3 regions of the Streptomyces sp. NPDC043876 genome follow, and region 1 is predicted to be linked to each of the others. Evidence: riboswitches for the same ligand, from Rfam matches in the RefSeq annotation. Region 1 holds a riboswitch; each other region holds the start of a gene.
What was found. Region 1 has a riboswitch for cobalamin ahead of cobN (cobaltochelatase subunit CobN). Riboswitches for the same ligand answer to the same signal wherever they lie in the genome.

Region 2: it holds a riboswitch for cobalamin, as region 1 does, so the genes downstream of both, AC0693_RS10230 (ABC transporter substrate-binding protein) here and cobN (cobaltochelatase subunit CobN) in region 1, are expected to answer to the same signal.
Region 3: it holds a riboswitch for cobalamin, as region 1 does, so the genes downstream of both, AC0693_RS32555 (cobalamin biosynthesis protein) here and cobN (cobaltochelatase subunit CobN) in region 1, are expected to answer to the same signal.

The regions. Positions count from the first base shown of each region.
Region 1 covers NZ_JBWKDV010000006.1:433,622-439,330, reverse strand. The annotation lists gene AC0693_RS21395 (precorrin-8X methylmutase) at 1-605, opposite strand, end outside; gene cobG (precorrin-3B synthase) at 614-2,023, opposite strand; cobalamin riboswitch at 2,991-3,122, shown strand; gene cobN (cobaltochelatase subunit CobN) at 3,163-5,709, shown strand, end outside.
Region 2 covers NZ_JBWKDV010000003.1:179,894-185,602, reverse strand. The annotation lists gene AC0693_RS10240 (ABC transporter ATP-binding protein) at 1-387, opposite strand, end outside; gene AC0693_RS10235 (FecCD family ABC transporter permease) at 384-1,445, opposite strand; gene AC0693_RS10230 (ABC transporter substrate-binding protein) at 1,409-2,437, opposite strand; cobalamin riboswitch at 2,474-2,606, opposite strand; tRNA gene AC0693_RS10225 (tRNA-Trp) at 2,701-2,773, opposite strand; gene AC0693_RS10220 (DUF4352 domain-containing protein) at 2,919-3,494, shown strand; gene AC0693_RS10215 (glycoside hydrolase family 18 protein) at 3,689-5,023, shown strand; gene AC0693_RS10210 (sigma-70 family RNA polymerase sigma factor) at 5,280-5,709, shown strand, end outside.
Region 3 covers NZ_JBWKDV010000013.1:54,191-59,899, forward strand. The annotation lists gene AC0693_RS32545 (inorganic phosphate transporter) at 144-1,415, shown strand; gene AC0693_RS32550 (hypothetical protein) at 1,436-1,657, shown strand; cobalamin riboswitch at 1,763-1,910, shown strand; gene AC0693_RS32555 (cobalamin biosynthesis protein) at 1,946-2,932, shown strand; partial or broken gene AC0693_RS32560 (cobyric acid synthase) at 2,929-4,569, shown strand; gene AC0693_RS32565 (putative cobaltochelatase) at 4,631-5,709, shown strand, end outside.

The sequences.
Region 1 (5,709 bases):
ATGGCGCTGCCGCCGCGCCGCCCCCGGACGATCAGGTGGTCAAGCCCCGAGGGGTGGGCGGCGAGCGCGTCCTTGGATTCGGCGGCGCCGATGAATCCGACGGGCACGCCGATGACGGCGGCCGGGCGGGGCGCGCCTTCCTCGATCATCTCCAGCAGCCGGAAGAGTGCGGTCGGCGCGTTGCCGACGGCGATCACCGAGCCTTCCAACAGGCCGCGGTCGCGCCAGAGTTCGAGGGCGGCGGCGCTGCGCGTGGTGGCCATCTTCGCGGCCAGGTCCGGTACGGCCGGGTCCGACAGGGTGCAGATCACCTCGTTGTCGGCGGGCAGCCGCTTGCGGGTGACCCCGCTGGCGACCATGCGGACGTCGCACAGGATGGGCGCCCCCGCGTTCAGCGCGGCGCGGGCACGCAGCACCACGTCCGGCGTGTACCCCAGATCCTTGGTCAGGTCGGTCATCCCGCACGCGTGGATCATGCGTACGGCGACCTGCGACACCGAGGCGGGCAGCCCGGCGAGGTCCGCCTCGGCGCGGATCGTGGCAAAGGACTGGCGGTAGATCGCGGCGCCGTCCTTCTCGTACTCGAACACTGTGTACTCGCTCATCTCTTGAACTACATCTGCCGCTGAGGCTGCTGGGTGTGCTGGGTCGGGTGGGGCTGGTGGAACGCGGCTTTCGCATCCGCTTCCGCGAGGGCGGCGGTCAGGTCCTCGGGGGTGGCCGGTACGTCCTCCCGCACCGTGTGCCCGGCGCGCGGGCCGGCCACGGTGACGCCGTACCCCCGGGGCCCGGCGACCAGGTCCACCCAGGCGCGGGCGCGCGGGTGCCCGCAGCGCCGCTCGCACCCGGACCAGTGCACGGGCAGCGCCGCGGCCGCGGGGGCCGGTGCGTCCGGTCCGCCCGCCGCGCCCGAACGGGCCACGACCGCGCGGGCGTCGGTCCGTACGTCGGCCAGTGCCTTCGCGCAGCCGGGCCGCCCGGTGCAGGCGCTCACGTTCTCCCACGGGTCGCCGGGCGCCGTCACCAGCCCGGCGTCGGCGAGCCGGGCGAGGGTGTCGGCGGCCGTGGCCGCGCGGACACCGGGAACGACGATCCCGCGCCAGGGCGTGAGCCGCAGGGTCCCGGCCGCGGCGGTGGCCGTGGCGGCGAGCAGGCGCCACTGGGCGCTGGTCAGCCGGCCCAGCGGGGCCAGTACCGAGAGGGCGACGTGGTCCGGGTCCAGCCCCGCCACCGGACCGGGGCGGGGCCCGGGTCCGGTCCGGCGCCGGAAGCCGTGGGCCCGCTCGGCCGAAATGCCCTGCTCCCGCAGCCGATTGAGCAACTCCCCGGACTCCGGGCGTTGTTCGGCGGGAAGCTCGCTCACCCGCCAGGCCTTGGTGCCGGCTTCGCGGACCACGTCGAGGAAGTACCGGGCGACCGTCAGGGCCGCCCGGGGCGCGTCCTGGTGGCCCACGGCGACCGCGTCGGTGTCATCGTGCGTCCACAGCACGGCCATTCCGCGCTTCAGGGCCAGCACGTGCACGTCGGGTGCGAGCGAGGACACGTCGCCGCGTCCATCGTCGAGGGCGAAGAGGAAGCGCCCGGACAGCGCGGCCGCGGGCCCGCTCGCGCACAGCAGCCGGTCCAGCGCGCCGACCCACGGCGTGACGTCGGGGCGGCCCTGCCGGTCGAGCCCGGACAGGGGCGAGGCGACGATGTTGCGGACGCGTTCGTGGGTGGCCGCTGCGGCGGGCAGCAGTTGGGCGGCGGTCAGCAGGGCGGCGAGTTCGCCGCCGCAGCTCGCGCCGAGGCCGCGCAGCTGCGCGTTGCCCCGCGAGGTGAGGTCGAGGTGCCCGTCGCCGAGCCGGTCCGCGGCGTCGGCCACTGCGACGGCGGCATCCGCCGTGAGCAGACCCCCGGGGATCCGGATCCGGGCGAGGTGCCCGTCGTCCGCCGCGTGCAGGCGCAGCGCGCCGGGGCAGGCGTCGCCGCGGTCCCGTATGACGGGTTCGTCCCGGGATGCGGCGGAAGAGGGCGGGGGCATGGCGGCGAGCATACCCACGATCGGCGCCCACCGACCTGTGTCCGTCACCACGCCCCGTCCCCCCGCCCACGCCCCGCCGCCCCATACCCTGCCCGCCCGCATGCCGCCGCCCGGGCCCTGCCACCCGCATGGCGCCGCCGCGCCGCGGCCCGACCTGGCCCGGCACGCCCGCATGCCGCCGACCCCGGCCCGGCACCCCCGGCACGCCGCCGACCCTGGCCCGGCCTGCCCGCATGCCACCGACCCGGCCCGGCCTGGCCCGGCACGCCCGCATGCCACCGCCACCGGCCCGGCACCCCGGCACGCCGCCGCCTCTAGCCCGGCACGCCCGCATGCCACCGACCCGGCCCGGCGCACGCCCAGATGCCGCCGGCCCCGCGGCCCGGGCCTGCGCGCCCGTCAGCCGCCGGTGCGTTGGCGACTGCCGCCATGTGGAGCCTCCGGCGGCGCCTCAAACGCCGGCGAGGCTGAATTTGCCCGCATCCCGGCGCAGCAAATTCCAGCCCCCACACCCTGGCCACACAACCACCCCAGTCCGATCCGGCCTGCCCGGTACCCCGGTCGCCAAATTCAGCCCGCCCGGCGTTTGAGGGCCCGCCGGAGGCCCCACCACCCGCACCCGCCAACACAGCCAAGGCCACCACCACCCCGGCCCAACGACCCACCCGCCTGCCAATCCCAGCCCGCCCAACACCCGCAGCCACACACCCACCCGAGCCAATTCCAGCCCGCCCGGCGCTTGAGGGCACCCACCCCAGGCCCCGCGACCCGCGGCCACACACCCACCCGAACCAAATCCAGCCCGCCCGGCGCTTGAGGGCACACCACAGGCCCCACCACCCGCACCCGCCGCCAAAACCCGGCCCCGCACCACCAAACCCCGGCCCCGCGCCAGCGATCCGCCCCGGGAACCGCCCCCACCTGCCATCCGCTCGCCCCGGCACCTAAGATGGCCCCTCGACGGGCCATTCGGCCCGTCATCGCCGAGGACGGCGACATGGGAGGAAGCCCGGTGCGATTCCGGCGCGGTCCCGCCACTGTGAATCCGGCAGCGCCCCACCGCGCCACCGGGTGAGTCAGGAACTCCCGTCGTCCTCACTGCCCGGGGCGCGGAAACCCCGAGGAAGGCCCGCCGCCGCATGATCCTGCTGCTGTCGACGTCCGACACCGATCTGCTCAGTGCCCGCGCCTCGGACGACGGCCCGGTCCCGTACCGGTTCGCGAACCCTTCCCGGCTCCCCCTCGACGACCTCCCCGCGCTGCTCGACGGCGTGGACCTGGTCGTCGTACGCCTCCTCGGCGGCCTGCGCGCCTGGCAGGAGGGGCTCGACCTGCTCCTCGCCGCCGACCAGCCGCGGCCGGTCGTCGTCCTGACCGGCGAACAGGCCCCCGACGCCCAGCTGATGGAGGCGTCCACCGTCCCCATCGGCATCGCGGCCGAGGCCCACGCCTACCTCGCGCACGGCGGCCCGGCCAACCTGGAGCAGCTGGCCCGCTTCCTCTCGGACACCGTGCTGCTCACCGGCCACGGCTTCGACCCGCCCGCGGCCGCGCCCACCTGGGGCCGGCTGGAGCGCGCGGCAGAGCCCGCCACGGGCCCCCGGATCGCGGTGCTCTACTACCGCGCCCACCACATGAGCGGCAACACCGCCTTCGTGCACGGCCTCGCGGACGCCGTGGTGGACGCGGGCGGCGTGCCCGTGCCGCTGTACGTCTCCTCGCTGCGCTCCCCCGAGCCGGAACTGCTCGCGGAGCTGGCGACGGCGGACGCCATCGTGACCACGGTCCTGGCGGCGGGCGGCACCCGCCCCGCCGAGGCCTCGGCGGGCGGCGACGACGAGTCGTGGGACGCGGGCGCGCTCGCCGCCCTCGACGTACCGATCCTGCAGGCGCTGTGCCTGACCGGTTCGCGCGAGACGTGGATGGAGAGCGACGAGGGCCTGTCCCCGCTCGACTCGGCCAGCCAGGTCGCGGTGCCGGAGTTCGACGGCCGGCTGATCACCGTCCCGTTCTCCTTCAAGGAGATCGACGAGGACGGCCTCCCGGCGTACGTCGCCGATCCCGAGCGGGCCGCCCGCGTCGCGGGGATCGCCGTACGCCACGCCCGGCTGCGGCACACCCCGAACGCCGAGAAGCGGATCGCGCTCGTCCTCTCCGCGTACCCCACCAAGCACTCCCGCATCGGCAACGCCGTCGGTCTCGACACCCCCGCCAGTGCCGTCGCGCTGCTGCGCCGCCTGATCGCGGAGGGCTACGACTTCGGCCCGGCCGAGGAGATCCCCGGCCTGGTCTCCGGCGACGGGGACGAGCTGATCCGCGCGCTGATCGAGGCCGGCGGCCACGACCAGGACTGGCTCACCGAGGAGCAGCTGGCCCGCAACCCGGTCCGCATCCCGGCCGCCGACTACCGCCGCTGGTACGCCACGCTCCCCGGCGAGCTGCGCGAAGGCGTCGAGGAGCACTGGGGGCAGGCGCCCGGCAACATGTTCCTGGACCGCTCGCGCACCGCGGCCGGCGGCGACCCCGACGGCGACATCGTGCTGGCGGCGCTGCGCCGCGGGAACCTGCTCATCCTCATCCAGCCGCCGCGCGGCTTCGGCGAGAACCCGATCGCGATCTACCACGACCCGGACCTCCCGCCCTCGCACCACTACCTCGCCGCCTACCGCTGGATCCAGGCCGCGGCCGAGGACGGCGGTTTCGGCGCCGACGCCATGATCCACCTGGGCAAGCACGGCAACCTGGAGTGGCTGCCCGGCAAGAACGCGGGCCTGTCCGCCTCCTGTGCGCCGGACGCCGCGCTCGGCGACCTCCCGCTCGTCTACCCGTTCCTGGTCAACGACCCGGGCGAGGGCACCCAGGCCAAGCGCCGCGTGCACGCGACCCTGGTCGACCACCTGGTGCCGCCGATGGCCCGCGCGGAGTCGTACGGCGACATCGCGCGCCTGGAGCAGCACCTGGACGAGTACGCGCAGATCTCCTCCATGGACCCGGCCAAGTTGCCCGCGATCCGCGCCCAGATCTGGACCCTGATCCAGGCCGCGAAGCTCGACCACGACCTGGGCCTGGAGGCCCGTCCGGACGACGACGGCTTCGACGACTTCCTGCTGCACGTCGACGGCTGGCTCTGCGAGGTCAAGGACGCGCAGATCCGCGACGGCCTGCACGTGCTGGGTGGCGCCCCGGCCGGCCCGGACCGCGTCAACCTGGTCCTGTCCATCCTGCGCGCCCGCCAGATCTGGGGCGGTACGACGGCGCTTCCGGGCCTGCGCGAGGCGCTCGGCCTGGACGAGGCCGCGCCCACCCGGACCTCGGCCGACGAGGTGGAGGCCGTGGCCCGCACCCTCGTCGAGGCCATGGAGGCGGCCGACTGGGCCCCTTCGGCCGTCGCCGCGGTCGCCGAGGGCCACCCGGCCGGCGTCGCGGACATCCTCGCCTTCGCCGCGACCGAGGTGGTCCCGCGCCTGGCGGCCACGACGGACGAGCTGACCCACGCGGTGCACGCGCTGGCGGGCGGCTTCGTCCCGGCGGGCCCGTCCGGTTCGCCGCTGCGCGGGCTGGTCAACGTCCTGCCCACCGGCCGCAACTTCTACTCCGTGGACCCGAAGGCCGTCCCCTCCCGCCTCGCGTGGGAGACCGGCCAGGCCCTCGCGGACTCGCTGCTGACCCGCTACCGCACGGACAAC
Region 2 (5,709 bases), on a different contig from region 1:
GGTGACGCGCCGGGCGTCAGCCGGCCCGTCCTGTTCCCAGAACCGCTTGTGCGGACCACGCCCCATGGCCACCACCTCGCGCACGGTCAGCCCGAAGGTGCCGCTCGCGTCCTGCGGCACGACCGCCACCCGCCGGGCCCGCTCCTTGACGCCCAGAGTGGCCGCGTCCACGCCGTCCAGGAGCACCCGGCCTGCGGTGGGCCGCAAGGTGCCGTAGACGCAGCGCAGCAAGGTGGTCTTGCCGCTGCCATTGGGACCGACCACGCCGACCGTCTCACCGGGGCGGGCGGTGAGGTCGATGCCGCGCAGCAGGGTGTTCCCGTCGACCTCGTAACGTACGGCCTCGGCCCGCAGTTCCAGCGGCGCGGAGGTCACCGGCGCCGTCATCCGGCCACCCCCTCGGAGCGGCCGGAACGCCGCAGCATCCACAGGAAGAACGGCCCGCCGATCAGCGCGGTGACGACGCCGACCGGTATCTCCTCGGGCGCGGCGGCGGTACGGGCGACCAGGTCGGCCAGCGTCAGGAACACGGCCCCGCCCAGCGCGGCCACCGGCAGCAGTGCCCGGTGCCCGGCTCCCACGACCATCCGGGCCGCATGGGGAACCATCAGCCCGACGAACCCGATCGCGCCGCTGAAGGCGACCAGCACCCCGATGACGAGAGAGGCCAGCACGAAGGCGGCGGCCCGGAAGCGTCCGGTGTCGAGTCCCAGGGTGCGCGCGTCCTCCTCCCCCGCGAGCAGCAGGTCGAGCGGCCGGGCGAGGGCGAGCAGCAGTCCGGTCCCCACCGCCAGGACCACGGCGGCCACGGCCAGTTGGTCCCAGCGCGCCCCGCCGAGGCCGCCGAGCGTCCAGAAGAGGATGGACCGGACCTGCTCCGCCCGGGCCGAGAGGACCAGCGCGAGGCTGGTCAGCGCGGAGAGCACGTACTGGACCGCGACGCCGGCGAGGATCAGCCGCCCGGTGGTCATGGCGCCGCCGCGCCGGGCGAGGGCGTACACCGTGACGAGGGCGCCGAGCGACCCGGCGAAGGCGGCGAGGGGCAGGGTGACACTGGTCGCGACGCCCGCCCCGAGGCCGAGCACGATGACGGCCACGGCGCCCGCCGAGGCGCCGGAGGACGCGCCGAGCAGGAACGGATCGGCCAGCTGGTTGCGTACGAGGGCCTGCAGCACGGCGCCCGTCACGGCCAGCCCGGCTCCGACGGCCATGGCGAGCAGCACGCGCGGCATCCGCACGTCCCACACGATGGAGGCGAAGGCGCCGGGACGCGGTCCGGCCAGGACGATGTCCAGCACCCGGCCGGGAGCGATCCGCACCGGCCCCAGGGCCAGGCCCGCCACCGCGCCGCCGACCAGCGCGAGGGCGAGGAGGACGAGGACGAAGGGGGCCCGGCGGCGGTCCGCCGTCACGCGGCGTCGGGGTGCAGCCGGCCGGCCAGGGATGTGACGGCGTCGGCGACGCGCACCCCGAGGACGGCGGAGGACAGCGGAAGGACGACGAAACGGCGGTCCCTGATCGCGGGAACCCGCGCGAGGGCCGGATCGTTCACCAGACGCTGCTTCTTCGCTTCGACGCTCGTCCCGCCGTAGTCGTAGATCAGCACGGTGTCGGGCTCGCGTTCGATGACCTTCTCCCAGGACACGTCGCCGAAGGTGTCCTTGAGGTCGGCGAACACGTTCCTTCCGCCCGCGAGGGAGACGATCTCGTTGCCGATGCCGTTGCCGCCCGAGGTGAAGGCGGCGGCCTCGCCGGAGTCGTAGACGAAGACGTTCGGGCGCGCCTTGTCCTTGACGCGGGCGGTCACCGCGTCGATGCGGCGCTGCTCGTCCTCGATCAGCCTCGCGCCCCGCTCGGGCACGCCGAAGGTGCGGGCGACTTCGGTGATCTCGGTCTTCAGCTGCTCGAACCGGACCGGTCCGGGGGTGCAGTACTCCACGCTGAGCCGGGTGTTGATGCCGCTCTTGCCCAACGCGGCGCGGTCGCGGCCCTGCGCGGCGTCGAAGGCGCTGGAGTAGCCGCCGTAGACGAAGTCGGGGTCGGCGCCGAGGAGCAGCTCCTTCGAGGGGTACTCCTTCGCCAGCACCTTGATCTTGTCGTAGGCCGGCCGGTAGGCGGGCAGGACGGCGTCGTCGAGGTAGGCGGTGCCCGCCATCCGGTCCCCGAGGCCGAGGGCGAGCAGCATTTCGGTGGCGTGCTGGTTCATGGCGACGGCGCGGCGGGGCGGCGCCTTGTACGTCGTCGTCACACCGCAGTTGGTCACGGTGGACGGGAATCCCCCGCTCCCGGGGGCGGCCGCCGACCGGGTGGTTCCGTCCGGCGCGACGCCGTCGCGGGCCCCTTCGTCCGGGGTGGCGGCGCAGGCGGCGAGCGGTATCAGGAGCGCCAGGGCGGCGAGCGGGCTGAGCGCGCGCAGGGCGGCGCGGAAACGCGGCATGGCGAAGCCTCTCCGGGGGATCCTCGTCCCCTGGTCGAAGTGAAGAGGCGGCGCGTCAGTGTCTGACTCCCGGGCCGCGAGGGCCCGGTCACAGTGGCGGGACCGTACCGGTTTCACACCGGTTTCCTGGTCCGCGCCGCCCGGGTAACCCGGCCGAGTCTGCCAGACCGGCCGCGCCCGGGCCATCGGCGGGGCGCGTCGGCACCACGCGAAAGCCCAGGGGGAGCGGGCTCCCACCTGGGCTGTGGCGGATCTTCTTCGTGCAGGGGCGGCAGGACTCGAACCTACGGCATTTGGTTTTGGAGACCAACGCTCTACCAACTGAGCTACGCCCCTCCGGTGGAACCAGCTTCGCACGCGGCGGGCGGATGATCCAATCACTTCCACGATGTGGTCGCCCGGCCCGTGGGAACCACGCGGGTGGCGGGGCACGGAGAAGGGACGGATGGTGGAGGTGTCCCGTGCCCGAGGAGGTCCCGCCGTGCGCCGTCTCCGGTCCCCCCTGGCCACCCTCGCGCTCGCCGTACCGGTCCTGCTCGGTCTCGGCGCCGGGCCGGGGACGACGGCCGCCGGACTCATGGCGACGGCCGCCGCCGGGCCCGGGGCAACCACCGTCAGCGGGCCCGTGGCGACGGCCGCCACCGACCCCACCGGCGAGACCATCGCGCTCCGCGGCAACCGCCCGGGCGAGCTGCTCGACGTCACCCTCGTCGCCGTGACCGACCCGGCGGCCCCGCGCGCCGCGCACGCCCTGCGGGATCCGGCCGGGCGCCTCGTCGCGGTCGAGTTCCGCCTGCTCAACACCGGTACAGCCGCTTACGCCGACCCGCCGCGCAGCGGCTCGTACCTCCTGGACGCCGACGGTGAGCGCCATCCCGGCGTGGCGTTGCCGACGACGGCCGGGGCCGAGTTCCCCGAAGGACGGTCCCTGGCGCCCGGCGACTCCGCCACCGGCTGCGTCACCTTCGAACTGCCGCAGGACGCCCGCGCCTCGGCCGTGCAGTTCGCACTGAACAGCGGGTCCGCCGACGACATCGGCCAGTGGAGCCTGCCCTGAGCCGGACCGCCGGCCGCCCGACCCCGCGGCACGTACGCCACCTGCACCCCTGACCACGCCCGCCACCCGCGCCCTTGACCACATCGGCCGCCCGCCCCCTTGACCACTCTGGTCCAGACCAATAGCTTCCGGATGCACAGCACGCGCACAGCACGGCTCAGGAGCACCACTCCCCGCATCCGCAAAGGAAGCCCATGCGCCGCAGTACGCTCGGCAGGCTGGCCGCCGCCGCCTGTTCCCTGTCCCTCCTGGCGGCCATCGCGCCCGCCGCAGGAGCCGCCACCGCCCCTTCCGAGGGCGGCTCCGGTCACGGACGCGCCTACCACCGCGTCGGATACTTCACCCAATGGGGCGTCTACGGACGCGACTTCCAGGTCAAGAACCTCGAAACGGGCGGCGCCGCCGCCAAGCTCACCCACGTCAACTACGCCTTCGGCAACATCGGCGCGGACGGCACGTGCTTCACCGGCAACGTCCCCGGCGAGGCCGACGCCTGGGCGGACTACGGCCGTCCGCTCGACGCCGCGGGCTCGGTCGACGGCGTGGCCGACACCTGGGACCAGCCGCTCGCCGGCAATTTCAACCAGCTGCGCGAGCTGAAGGCCCGGCATCCGGGCCTCAAGGCACAGATCTCCCTGGGCGGTTGGAGCTGGTCCACGCACTTCTCGGACGCCGCCCGGACACCCGCCTCGCGCAAGGCGCTCGTCGCGTCCTGCATCGACCTCTACATCAAGGGCAATCTGCCGCAGGACGGTGCCCGCGGCGGCGCGGGCGCGGCCGCGGGCCTCTTCGACGGGATCGACCTCGACTGGGAGTGGCCGGGGTCGGCCGGGGACACCGACACCACCCACCGCCCGGAGGACAGGCGCAACTTCACGGCGCTGGTCCAGGAGTTCCGTACCCAGCTCGACGCCTACGGGCGGACCCAGAAGAAGAAGTACCAGCTGACCGCCTTCGTCCCGACCGCCCCCGCCAAGATCGACGCGGGCTTCGAGGTCCCGAAGATCATGCGGAACCTGGACTTCGTCACGCTCCAGGGTTACGACTTCCACGTCTCCGGCGAGAAGACCACCGCCCAGCAGTCGGCCCTGTACGCGCGGAACGACTTCAGCGTCGACGGGACGGTGGACGCGTGGCTGCGGCGCGGGGCACCCGCGGGCAAGCTGGTCATGGGCATGCCTTTCTACGGTCAGGGCTGGACCGGGGTCACCGGCGGCGGCGACGGCATGGGCCGCCCGGCGACCGGGCCGGCGCCCGCGACGTGGTCCGCCGGGTACGAGGACTACAAGGCGCTGAGGAAGCTGGCCGACTCCGGCGCGTACACCCTGCACCGGGACCGCCGGGCGGGCAGCGCGTGGCTCTTCGACGGCACGACGCTGTGGACCTACGACGACCCGCAGGTGCTGCGCACCAAGACGGCGTACATCCGCGAGCACGGCCTCGGCGGCGCGATGTTCTGGTCGCTGGACGGCGACACGGCGGACGGCGAGCTGATGACGGCCGTGGACCGGGGGCTGCGCGGCCACTGACCCGACGGCCGGCGGGGGCCCCGGGTGGCGCGAACCGACACCCGTCCGGCACCGGCCCCCGCCCCGGGAGAGGGTCCCCCGACCGGCCGCGCGGCCGGCCCCGGGGTCCCTCCGTCGGCCCCTTCCATCGGCCCCCCGTGCGCCCCCCGCCCCCTTGTGCGAGAGAGTGCTCACCGATAAGTGTTATCGGGGCCCCGCTCGGCGGTCTCCCAGGTATTGGGCACCATCGACCGCCGGTACGGACAGGGATCATCACATGAGTACTCAGCACATCGCAGCGCTGGTGTCGGCCGCCCGCGCGGGCGATCCGGGGGCGCAGGACGAACTCGTCGGCGCGCACCTGCCGCTCGTCTACAACATCGTCGGCCGGGCCCTGAACGGCTCCGTAGACGTGGACGACGTGGTCCAGGACACCATGCTGCGCGCCCTCGACGGCCTGGGCGGGCTGCGCTCCGACGAGAGCTTCCGGTCGTGGCTGGTGGCGATCGCGATGAACCGGGTACGGGCGCACTGGCAGGCCCGCAGCACCGGACCCGACGCGAGCGGGCTGGAGGCGGCGCGGGAACTGGCCGATCCCGGCGCCGACTTCGTGGACCTGACCGTCGTCCAGCTGAACCTCACCGGGCAGCGGCGCGAGACGGCACGGGCCACGCGCTGGCTGGAGCCGGACGACCGGGCGCTGCTGT
Region 3 (5,709 bases), on a different contig from region 1:
AGGTGCATCAGCGGTCCAATGGGGACGAGCGCGGCGAACCGTCCCCGGATCGGTACACCGCTCCGCCCGGTCCAGTTCATCTTCCGTTCACTCAGGTTGCCTACGGTCGGCGAGCCACTGACGTCAAACAGAAGCCTGGGTAAATGGAGCACATAACGCTTCTCCTCGGGATCGTGATCATTACCGCTCTCGTGTTCGACTTCACGAACGGTTTCCACGACACGGCCAACGCGATGGCCACCACCATCTCGACCGGCGCACTCAAGCCCAAGACGGCGGTGGCCATGTCCGCCGTGCTGAACCTCGTCGGCGCGTTCATGTCCGTGGAGGTCGCCAAGACGATCTCCAAGGGCCTGGTCAACGAGCAAGGCATCCAGCCGGAGGTCATCTTCGCCGCGCTGGTCGGCGCCATCCTCTGGAACCTCGTCACCTGGCTGGTCGGCCTGCCGTCCAGTTCCTCGCACGCCCTGATGGGCGGCCTGGTCGGTGCGGCCGTCGCCTCCGCCGGTCTCGGCGCCGTCAACGGCGGCACGCTCGTCACCAAGGTGCTGCTCCCCGCGGTCGCCGCGCCCATCGTGGCCGGAGTGGCCGCGATGCTGGCCTCGCGGCTCACCTACAAGGTGGGCAAGAACGTCGACGAGAAGACCTCGGCCAAGGGCTACAAGGCCGGTCAGATCGCCTCGGCCGGACTCGTCTCCCTGGCGCACGGCACCAACGACGCGCAGAAGACCATGGGCATCATCACCCTGGCGCTGGTCGCCGGCGGTGCGCTCGCCCCCGGCTCCAACCCGCCGGTCTGGGTCATCTTCTCGGCCGGCATGGCGATCGCGATGGGCACCTACCTGGGCGGCTGGCGCATCATCCGCACCATGGGCAGCGGCCTGACCGACCTCCAGCCGCAGCAGGGCTTCGCCGCCCAGACCTCGGCCGCCAGCGTCATCCTGGCCTCCTCCAGCCTCGGCTTCTCCCTCTCCACCACCCACGCCTGCTCCGGCGCGGTCATGGGTGCGGGCCTGGGCCGCAAGGGCGGCGTGGTCCGCTGGTCCACCGCCAGCCGGATGTTCATCGCCTGGGGCCTGACCCTGCCGGCCGCCGCCCTGGTGTCCGCGGGCGCCGAGCTCGTCATGCGGACCGGTGACGTCGGCGTGGCCGCCGTCGCGCTCTTCCTCGTCGGCTCCTGCGTCGCCATCTGGCTCGTCTCGCGCCGCCAGGTCGTCGACCACACCAACGTGAACGGCACGCCGGACGCCCCGGCCGAGGCTCCCGGCGTGGTCACCACCGCGATCGCCGCCGTCGTCGTTCCGCCGCTCGCGGGCACCACCGCCGCGGTCACGGACGAGGCCTTCAAGGCGACCATCCCCACCCCGGCACCGGCCGCTCCCCCGGCCCCGGCGGCTCCCGCCGCCGCGGTCTGACCCACAGAGGAATCGGCAGTATGAAGATCGACTGGGCAGCACTCGGCTCCGTGTTCGGCGTCAGCCTCTCCGCCACCGTCGCCCTCGTGACCCTGTTCACCCTGGGCATCGTGGGCCTGTCGAAGCACGAGGCCGCGACCGGCCGGGGCGGCGCCGCCCACCTGGCACGCACCGGCGCCTACGCCTGCTTCTCGCTCTGCGCGGTGGCCGTCGGCTACGCGATCTACCTGATCGTCAGCTGACGCCGCGCGGCCACCCCCGCGCGTCCCACCCGCCCCAGCACGTCCGAAAGCTCCCTCCGGCCCACCGCCGGGGGGAGCTTTCGCAGGTCAACGGCAAGTTGACGGGCGTTCGCGGGGCGTGGTGGACTGCCGGAGCCAACACGGCGGCATGAAGAGGAAGTCCGGTGCGAATCCGGCGCGGTCCCGCCACTGTCACCGAGGAGCCGACGGCTCCCCGGAAGCCAGGAACTCTCGCCACCGGACACGTCGAACCAGGGCGCGGACCCTGAGTGAGGACCTACCTGCCACATGCGTGCCGATCGCGTTTTCGCGTACGGCGCGACGGCCGGCCTGATCGGCGACCGGATCCTCGGTGATCCGCGCCGCGGGCATCCCGTCGCCGCCTTCGGGCGGACCGCCGCCACCGTCGAACGGGCCCTGTGGGGCCACAGCCGGGCCCGGGGCGCCCTGCACGCCCTGGTGTGCGCGGGGGGCGCGGCCGCCGTCGGCGCGCTCGGCGCCCGCGCCGTGCGCTCCCGGCCCGCCGCCGCCCGCATCGCCCTGACCGCCGCCGCCACCTGGGCGGTGGTGGGCGGCACCTCGCTGGGCCGCGAAGCCCGGGCCATCGGGGGCGCCCTGGCCGCCGGGGACACCGAGGTGGCCCGGGAGCGGCTGCCGCACCTGTGCGGACGCGACCCGCAGGCCCTGGACGAGCAGCAGATCGCCCGCGCCGTCGTGGAGTCCGTCGCCGAGAACACCTCGGACGCCGTCGTCGGCGCGCTGGTCTGGGGCGCCCTGGCGGGGGTGCCCGGGTTGCTGTTCTTCCGCGCCGTGAACACCCTGGACGCGATGGTCGGCCACCGCTCCCCGCGCTACCTGCGCTACGGCTGGGCCTCGGCCCGGCTCGACGACGTCGCGGGCTGGCCGGGCGCCCGGCTGACCGCGCTGGCCGCCGTGGCGGCCGGACCCGACCGGCGGGGCGCCGTACGGGCCTGGCGCGCGGACGCCGCCGCCCACCCCAGCCCGAACGCCGGCCCGGTGGAGGCCTCCTTCGCGGGCGCGCTCGGGGTCCGCCTCGGCGGGACCCTGGCGTACGCGGGGCGCGTGGAGCACCGGGCGGTGCTGAACGGGGCGGCGGGCCGTCCGGTCGACGCCCCGGACATCGAGCGCGCCGTACGGCTCTCGCGCCGGGTCACCTGGATCTCCCTCGGGGCATGCGTGGCCCTGCGGTCGCTGGTGTCGTCACTGCGCGCGTCACGCCGCGCATCCGGTCGTACGACGAAGGGAAGCGCATGAGCGGCGCACGGCGCGGCGGCGGACTCCTGGTCGCCGGCACCACCTCCGACGCGGGCAAGAGCGTGGTCACCGCGGGCATCTGCCGCTGGCTGGCCCGCCAGGGCGTGAAGGTGGCGCCCTTCAAGGCACAGAACATGTCGCTGAACTCCTTCGTCACCCTGGAGGGCGCCGAGATCGGCCGCGCCCAGGCGATGCAGGCCCAGGCGGCGCGGGTCGAACCCACCGCGCTGATGAACCCGGTGCTGCTGAAACCCGGCAGCGACCGCAGCAGCCAGGTCGTGCTGCTGGGCAAGCCGGTGGGTGAGATGAGTGCGCGCGGCTATCACGGGGGGAGGCAGGAGCAGTTGCTCGGCATCGTCACGGACTGCCTGGAGCAGCTGCGGGGCACGTATGACGCCGTGATCTGCGAGGGGGCGGGCAGTCCGGCCGAGATCAACCTGCGGCGCACGGACATCGTGAACATGGGGATCGCGCGGGCCGCGCGCTTCCCGGTGGTCGTGGTCGGCGACATCGACCGCGGCGGGGTCTTCGCCTCCTTCTTCGGTACGACGGCCCTGCTGTCGCCCGAGGACCAGTCGCTGATCGCGGGGTACCTGGTCAACAAGTTCCGCGGGGACGTGTCCCTGCTGGAGCCGGGCATGGAGATGCTGCGCGGGCTGACCGGGCGGGCGACCTACGGGGTGCTGCCCTTCCGGCACGGGCTCGGCATCGACGAGGAGGACGGCCTGCGGGTCTCGCTGCGCGGCGCCGTACGGGAGTCCGTGGTCGCCCCGCCGGTCGGCGAGGACGTGCTGCGGATCGCGGTGTGCGCGGTCCCGCTGATGTCGAACTTCACGGACGTGGACGCGCTGGCCGCCGAACCGGGCGTCGTGGTGCGGTTCGTGGACCGGGCCGAGGAACTGGCCGACGCCGACCTGGTCGTCGTCCCCGGCACCCGGGGCACCGTGAAGGCGCTGGCCTGGCTGCGCGAGCGCGGGCTCGCCGACGCGCTGGCCCGCCGGGCCGCCGAGGGGCGTCCGGTGCTGGGCGTCTGCGGTGGCTTCCAGGTGCTGGGCGAGTCCATCGAGGACGAGGTCGAGTCCCGGGCCGGGGTCGTCGAGGGGCTCGGGCTGCTGCCCGTGCGGGTCCGCTTCGAGCGGGAGAAGACCCTCGCGCGGCCGAGCGGGAGCGCGCTGGGCGAGAGCGTCCAGGGGTACGAGATCCACCACGGCGTCGCCGATGTGCGGGGCGGCACCCCCTTCCTGGACGGGTGCCGGGTCGGTGAGGTGTGGGGCACCCACTGGCACGGGTCACTGGAGAGCGATGGCTTCCGGCGGGCCTTCCTGCGGGAGGTCGCGCGGGCCGCCGGCCGCCGGTTCGTTCCGGCCCCGGACACGTCGTTCGGCTCCCTGCGGGAGGAGCAGCTGGATCTGCTCGGCGATCTGATCGAGGAGCACGCCGATACCGATGCGCTGCTGCGGTTGATCGAGTCCGGCGCCCCGGCGGGGCTCCCGTTCCTGCCGCCGGGCGCGCCGTGACGGCGCCCCGGGCCCTGCGGGGCTCTCCCCCACCCCGCCCCTTCCCGAAACCGGGCTCCGCCCGGACCCGGTCCTCAAACGCCGGACGGGCTGACACCCTCCGGCCCCGCCCGCGATTGAGGCGCGGGGTCCGGGGCGGAGCCCCGGGTACGGTCCGCACCTTCGAAGGAGTGAGCAACACGTGAGCACCCCCTACCCGTTCACCGCACTGGTCGGTCAAACCGACCTGCGCCTCGCGCTGCTGCTCAACGCGGTGAGCCCCGCGGTCGGCGGCGTGCTCGTGCGCGGCGAGAAGGGGACGGCCAAGTCCACCGCCGTCCGCGCGCTGTCGACGCTGCTGCCGCACGTGGACGTCGTCCCCGGCTGCCGGTTCAGCTGCGCGCCCACCGCGCCGGATCCGGCCTGCCCCGACGGCCCGCACGAGCCCGGCCCGGCCGCCGCGCGCCCCGCGCGGATGGTCGAGCTGCCCGTCGGCGCCTCCGAGGATCGGCTCGTCGGCGCGCTGGACATCGAACGGGCCCTGTCCGAGGGCGTGAAGGCCTTCGAACCGGGCCTGCTGGCCGACGCGCACCGCGGGATCCTCTACGTCGACGAGGTCAACCTGCTGCACGACCACCTCATCGACCTGCTCCTCGACGCCGCCGCGATGGGCGCCTCCTACGTCGAGCGCGAGGGCGTCTCCGTACGGCACGCCGCCCGCTTCCTGCTGGTCGGCACGATGAACCCGGAGGAGGGTGAGCTACGGCCGCAGCTGCTGGACCGGTTCGGGCTGACCGTCGAGGTCGCCGCCTCCCGGGAGCCCGCGCAGCGCGTCGAGGTGGTGCGCCGCCGGCTCGCGTACGAGGACGACTCCGCGGGCTTCGCCGCGCGCTGGGCCGGTGACGAGGCGGACGTACGGGCCCGGGTGATCGCGGCCCGGGCGCTGCTGGGCCGGGTGGTGCTCGGGGACGGCGCGCTGATGCAGATCGCGGCGACCTGCGCCGCCTTCGAAGTCGACGGGATGCGGGCCGACATCGTGATGGCGCGCACCGCCACCGCGCTGGCGGCCTGGGCCGGGCGCACCGACGTGCGCAAGGAGGACGTGCGCCAGGCCGCGCTGCTGGCGCTGCCGCACCGGCGGCGGCGCAACCCCTTCGACGCGCCGGGGCTGGACGAGGACAAGCTGGACGAGATCCTCGACGGGTTCCCGGACGAGGAGCCCGAGCCCGAGCCCGGCCCGGAGCCGGAGCCGGAGGGTCCGGACGACGGCGGACCGGAGGG